One region of the Stenotrophomonas sp. SBJS02 genome, then DNA from elsewhere that is predicted to be linked to it. Evidence: riboswitches for the same ligand, from Rfam matches in the RefSeq annotation. Region 1 holds a riboswitch; the other holds the start of a gene.
What was found. A riboswitch is a leader RNA that binds a small molecule or an ion and turns the genes downstream of it on or off. The one in region 1 is predicted to bind glycine.

Region 1 (3,382 bases):
AAGCTGCAGCTGTCCGGCGTGCTGGCCTGGTGGTTCTGGCTGGCCGCGCACGTGTTCTTCCTGATCGGTTTCCGCAACCGCATCGTGGTGCTGCTGAACTGGGCCGTGGCGTACTGGAGCTACCAGCGCAGCGCACGCATCATCTTCGGTGATGACCAGGAAGACCGTCGGCCGAGGCGGTAGGGCTGCACGCATGTTCCTGTGGAGCCGAGCCATGCCCGGCTGCACTTCGCGCGGATTGGCAGAAGCCGAGCATGGGCTTGGCTCTACGGCGCCTTCGGTTTCGGGTACCACAGCGCGTTGACGATGACCCAGCGCTGGTCGAATTGCCCCATGTGGAAGTAGTCGACGAACCATGGGGTTTCCAGCCGTACCGAGGCGGCGTTGCCGGTCACGTCCAGCACCGTGCAGCGGCGGTCCCATTGATCCTTCGGAGTTTTCAGCGCGCCCTGCTTCGTCAGCGAGACCAGTTCTTCCTTCGACATGCGGCGCAGGCCCAGGCGTTCGTCGGGCGTATCGCCGAGGACCGCGCGCTTGGCCAGGTCCGGGTGCAGAGAGCGGGCGACGCGCTGCGGATCGGCCTCCAGCTGGCCATCGATGTAGTCGTGGCAGGTGGCTTCGATGGCCGCGAGGGTGGCCGGGTCGGCGGCGGGGCTCGTTGCTGCGGAGAGAGCGAACAGCAGGGCGATCGTGGACATCCGGGTCTCCAGCGCTGAGGGCCGCGGGGCGATCATGGCATGGCTGGAAGCGCCCATCCACGCATGGCGTGGATCTACTGTAGAGCCGAGCCCATGCTCGGCTTCACCATCAGGCAGCAGCAACAACAGCCGAGCGTGGGCTCGGCTCTACAGAAGCGCAGGATCCGACGCCTGCAGCCAGGCCAGCTTGCGTTCGCGCGGCTGCTGCTTGAGCTGCCATTCGGCCCGCGAGGCGGCGGCCCGATCCGGGTACTCGCGCACGGCCAGCACGCGCAGCGGCGGCCTTGCCCGGGTGTAGCGCGCGCCCTTGCCCGCTTGGTGGGCGGCGAAACGCGCCTCCACGTCGGTGCTGATGCCGGCGTAAAAGCTGCCGTCGCGGCATTCGAGCAGGTACAGGAACCACGGGCGGAGGGACGGGGCCATGCCCGGATTATGCCGTGCTGCACTGCAGCGGATATACTGGCGCCCGAATGCAGGAGAGAGGCGCCGCGCTGGCGCCCGCCGAAGGCGCAGGCTCCCATGATCGCTCAGGCCGGTGGGCTGGAATCCCACCAACCATGCATTCGACTCGCCGAGCTGGAGAGAGGTCAACGGGCACGCCCGGGACGATCCGCCGAAGGGGCACGCGGCCCATGCCGCTGAACTCTCAGGCAAAAGGACAGCGGGAGCGGCACCGGTCATCGTCATCCCGTCATTTCGCAGGCAATGGCGGTATGCGCGCATGGCCGGCCCCACCGCGCCCGGAGCCTGTCCCATGCTGCTGTCCGTCATCTACCTGATCGCCATTTCCGCCGAAGCCATGACCGGCGCACTTTCTGCCGGCCGCCGCCGCATGGACCTGTTCGGCGTGGTCATGATCGCCTGCGTCACCGCCCTCGGTGGTGGTTCACTGCGCGACATCCTGCTTGGCCACTATCCGCTGGGCTGGGTCAAACATCCCGAGTACCTCGGCTTCACCGTGTGCGCGGCGCTGATCGCCACCTGGGTCGCACGCTGGATGCACCACTTCCGGCGCACCTTTCTGGTGCTCGACGGGCTGGGCCTGATCGCCTTCACCCTGATCGGCTGCTCGATCGCGCGCGAGGCCGGCCATGCAATGCCGATCGTGCTGATCGCCGGCATGCTGACCGGCGCGTTCGGCGGCGTGCTGCGCGACATCCTCTGCAACGAGGTGCCGCTGATCTTCCAGAAGGAGCTCTACGCGATCATCGCGCTGCTGACCGGCGCGGCGTACCTGTTGCTGCTGCACTGGGGCGTGGCCGACGCCACCGCGATCCTGTGCTGCCTGGGCGGCGGCTTCGCGCTGCGCCTGCTGGCGATCCACTACCGCTGGGAAATGCCGAAGTTCGTCTATCACGACGAAGTGCATTGAGGTTCGCGCGGCGCAATCCGCACCACCCCGGCGATGTACCTGGCGCTGTCGCTCATGCGCAGCGCCAGGCGCATCGCCGGTGCAGATGGGCCGGTCTCCAACTCCGACCGGCCCTGATCGCGGCCGCACCCCCGCAGGCGCTGGCCGCCATCCACACACGTGCCGCACTCAAGCGGCTTCGGACACCTTTACGTCGCGACGGGCGCGCACGGCCGCGGCCAGTCGCTCCAGCACCGTCACGGTGGTGTCCCAGTCGATGCAGCCATCGGTGATGCTCTGCCCGTAGACCAGCGGCTGGCCTTCCACCAGTTCCTGGCGGCCACCGACCAGATGGCTCTCGATCATCACGCCAACGATGCGCTGTTCGCCGTCTTCCAGCTGAACGGCGATGTCGTCGATCACCTTCGGCTGGTTCTCCGGGTTCTTCAGGCTGTTGGCATGACTGGCGTCGATCATCAGGCGCGTCGGCAGCTTGGCCTTGGCCAACACCTGGCAGGCCTCGGCAACACTGCCGGCGTCGTAGTTCGGCTGCTTGCCGCCGCGCAGGATCACATGACAGTCCGGGTTGCCGGTGGTCGACACGATGGCGGTGCCGCCCTGCTTGGTGACCGACAGGAAGTGATGCGGATTGGACGCCGCACCCACCGCGTCGGCGGCGATCTTCACGTTGCCATCGGTGCCGTTCTTGAAGCCGACCGGGCACGACAGGCCCGAGGCCAGCTCACGATGCACCTGGCTTTCGGTGGTGCGTGCTCCGATCGCGCCCCAGGCCACCAGATCGGCGATGTACTGCGGCGAGATCACGTCGAGGAACTCGACACCGGCCGGCAGGCCGAGCTTGTTGATGTCGCGCAGCAGGCCACGGGCAATGCGCAGGCCCTTGTCGATCCTGAAGCTGCCATCCAGGTCCGGGTCGTTGATCAGGCCCTTCCAGCCCACCGTGGTGCGCGGCTTCTCGAAGTACACGCGCATGACGATTTCCAGTTCGCCGGCCAGCGCATCGCGCAGCGGCTTCAGGCGCTGGGCGTACTCGATGGCGGCCTTCGGGTCATGGATCGAGCACGGGCCGACCACCACTGCCAGGCGGTCGTCGCGGCCGTGCAGGATCTGGTGCAGGGCCGCGCGCGAGGCGCTGACGGTGTCGGAGGCTTCATCGTCACAGGGCAGCATCGCCAGCAGCTGGGCAGGCGGTGTCAGCGGTTCGATGGTGCGGATGCGCAGGTCGTCGGTGTGCGGGGGCATTGCGGGAGATCTCCGGAACGTTGGGGGTCCCCAGCGTGGCGGCATGAAAAAAGCCGCCAGGTTCGCTGGC
Region 2 (3,382 bases), 710 kb from region 1:
ATCGGATTGGCTGGCTGTCGTGCATCCACGCACCGGCTGGCTGGAGTGCCCAGCCTAGTCCGGTCGTTCCTCGTCGCAAGCGTTGCGGGCATTGCGGCCGGCTCTACCCCTGTGCGCTGCTCAATGGCCCGTGCAGGCCGCCTGCGCCGCGCGTTCACGCTGGTGTTCCCAGTACCAGAACACGAAGCCGGCGCCGAAGAACGCGGCCTGGCCCAGCGCCAGGTGCAGCGGGCTCGCGCTCAGCAGCGGCGACACCACGCCGGCCACCACCGTGCTGATCATCAGCTGCACGAAGGCCTGCAGCGACGAGGCCAGGCCGCGCTGGTGCGGGTACATGTCCAGCACCGCCAGCGCCAGGATCGGGAAGATCAGTGCCATGCCCATGCCGCCCAGGAAGATCGGCAGCACCGCCCACGGCAGCACGAACTGCGGCGACAGCGCCACATAGCCGACATTCAGCAGCACCGACAGCGCACACAGGCCGAAACCGATGGCGACCTGCCGCGTCGGCGTGGTGTGGCCGGCCATGCGCCCGGACAGGAACGAGCCGGTGGTCATGCCGCCGATGGTGGGAATGAACAGCCAGGCGAAGCCGCCCTCGCCCAGATGCAGGTGCTGCATCACGAACACCGGCGCCGAGGAGATGTACAGGAAGATGCCACCGAAGCCGATGCTGCCGGCCAGCGCCAGACGCAGGAAACGCGGGTTGAAGCCGATGCGCACGTAATCACGCATCAACGTGCGCGGCGACAACGGCACGCGTGCTTCGACCGGATGGGTCTCCGGCAGACAGCGCGCGGTGGCTGCGAGCAGGACCAGCGCGAACACCACCAGGAACCAGAAAATCAGCGGCCAGCCGGCGCCGCTGAGCAGGATCCAGCCACCGATGATCGGTGCGATGGCCGGGGCGATGCCGAACAGCATCGACACCTGGCTCATCAGGCGCTGCGCGTCGTGACCGTGGTAGAGATCGCGGATCACCGCGCGGCCGACGATCATGCCGACACCCGCCGACAGGCCCTGCAGCGCACGGAACGCCAGCAGCGTGGTCAGGTCGGTGGACAGCGCGCAGCCGACCGAGGCGCCGACGAACACCACCAGGCCGCCGAGGATCACCCGCTTGCGGCCCCAGGCATCGGACAGCGGACCGTGCGCCAGACTCATCAGGCCGTAGAACAGCAGGTACACGCTGATGGTCTGCTGCACCGCCACCTCGTCCACCGCCAGGCGCTGGGCCAGCTGCGGGAACGCCGGGAAGATGGTGTCGATCGAGAACGGACCGAACATGGCCAGGCCAGCGAGCAGCAGGGCCATGCGGCGGGTGGAAGGAGCAACAGCGGCGGTCATGGGGAAGGCGTCCGGCAGGGCCATGCGCGGCACGCACGGCGGGCGCCGGTCCCCTTCTGCAGGGACGGCGCCAGATGAATTCGGGTATCCGCCCATGATAGGTGGGGATTGCGCGCGATGCCATGCAGCACTGCACAAAACGCACGGCCGGGCCACCGTCCATTCAGGCGCGGCGGCCATGGCTGGAGGCGGCCGGCGGGCCCGCAACGGGCTATAATCAGCAGGCAACACGGTGGGAGAAGCGGAACACCGCTGCCGAAGGCGCAACGCCCGTAATCGCTCAGGCCCGATACCACCCGTAACAGAACTCTGGAGAGACCGGTTCGATCCGGCGCCGAAGGGGCACGAAGCTGCGGTCCGCCGCACTTTTAAACTCTCAGGCAAAAGGACAGAGGGCGCCCCGCAGACCGCCGACCGGCGGCTTGTGCCCGTGCGTGTGCCCTTTCCTGACGGATCCTTCGCCATGTCCCAGAACACCCCTTCCCTGCGTGAGCTCGAGCACCACAACGCGTTCGTCGAGCGCCACATCGGCCCCAACGACGCCGAGATCGCGCAGATGCTCGATGTCGTCGGCCACGCGTCGCTGGATGGCATGACCGATGCCATCGTACCGGCCAAGATCAAGTCGCCGGCGCCGCTGGCGCTGCCGGAGTCGATGACCGAAGTACAGGCGCTGGCGAAGATCCGTGCGATCGCCGACAAGAACACCGTGCTGCGCAGCTTCATCGGCCAGGGCTACTACGGCACCCACACGCCGAACGTGATCCTGCGCAACATCCTGGAAAACCCGGCCTGGTACACCGCCTACACGCCGTACCAGGCGGAAATCTCGCAGGGCCGCATGGAAGCGCTGATCAACTTCCAGACCCTGTGCGCCGACCTGACCGGCATGGAAATCGCCAACGCCTCGCTGCTGGACGAAGCCACTGCCGCCGCTGAAGCGATGACCCTGGCCAAGCGTTCGGCCAAGTCGAAATCGGACACCTTCTTCGTGCACGACGCCGTGCACCCGCAGACGCTGGAGCTGCTGCGCACGCGCGCCGAGCCCATGGGCATCGTGCTGCGCGTCGGCACCCCGGCTGAAGCACTGGAAGCGGAAGCGTTCGGCCTGCTGCTGCAGTACCCGGATACCTTCGGCCAGGTGGGCGACTACAAGGCGCTGGTCGATGCCGTGCACGCACGTGGCGGCCTGGTGGCCGTGGCCACCGACCTGCTGGCACTGACCCTGCTGGCCGCCCCAGGCGAATGGGGCGCGGACATCGTGGTCGGCAACAGCCAGCGTTTCGGCGTGCCGTTCGGCTTCGGCGGTCCGCACGCGGCCTTCATGGCCTGCCGTGACGCCTACAAGCGCTCGATGCCGGGCCGCCTGATCGGCGTCTCGATCGACGCTCAGGGCAACCCGGCCTACCGCCTCACCCTGCAGACCCGCGAGCAGCACATCCGCCGCGAGAAGGCCACCTCCAACATCTGTACCGCGCAGGTCCTGCTGGCCGTGATGGCCTCGATGTACGCCGTGTACCACGGCCCGGAAGGCCTGACCCGCATCGCCCGCCGCACCCACCGCCTGGCCTCGATCCTGGCCGCCGCGCTGCGCAACGCCGGCGTCCAGGTCGGTGGCGACTTCTTCGACACCCTGCATGTCACCGGCGTGCATGCCGATGAAATCCATGCCAAGGCGCGCGCCGCCGGTTACAACCTGCGCGCGATCGACAGCGACTCGGTCGGCATCAGCCTGGACGAGACCGCCACCCGCGCCGACGTGGTCGCGCTGGCTGCCGTGTTCGGCGCGCAGGCCGACGTCGACGCGCTGGATGCAAGCACCGCCGACGCGCTGCCGGCCGGCCTGCTGCGCCAGTCCGCGTTCCTCACCCACCCCGTGTTCAACACCCACCACAGCGAGCACGAGCTGCTGCGCTACCTGCGCTCGCTGGCCGACAAGGACCTGGCGATGGACCGCACGATGATCCCGCTGGGCTCGTGCACCATGAAGCTCAACGCCACCGCCGAGATGATCCCGGTGACCTGGCCGGAGTTC

Region 2: another riboswitch for glycine. It lies ahead of gcvP (aminomethyl-transferring glycine dehydrogenase); the one in region 1 lies ahead of FQS62_RS19805 (trimeric intracellular cation channel family protein).

The regions. Positions count from the first base shown of each region.
Region 1 is NZ_CP109812.1:4,291,342-4,294,723, forward strand. It holds gene FQS62_RS19790 (NAD(P)/FAD-dependent oxidoreductase) at 1-183, shown strand, start outside; gene FQS62_RS19795 (nuclear transport factor 2 family protein) at 267-698, opposite strand; gene FQS62_RS19800 (GIY-YIG nuclease family protein) at 846-1,121, opposite strand; glycine riboswitch at 1,162-1,251, shown strand; glycine riboswitch at 1,265-1,368, shown strand; gene FQS62_RS19805 (trimeric intracellular cation channel family protein) at 1,453-2,070, shown strand; gene FQS62_RS19810 (3-deoxy-7-phosphoheptulonate synthase) at 2,239-3,312, opposite strand.
Region 2 is NZ_CP109812.1:3,581,333-3,584,714, forward strand. It holds gene FQS62_RS16640 (multidrug effflux MFS transporter) at 121-1,347, opposite strand; glycine riboswitch at 1,647-1,749, shown strand; gene gcvP (aminomethyl-transferring glycine dehydrogenase) at 1,811-3,382, shown strand, end outside.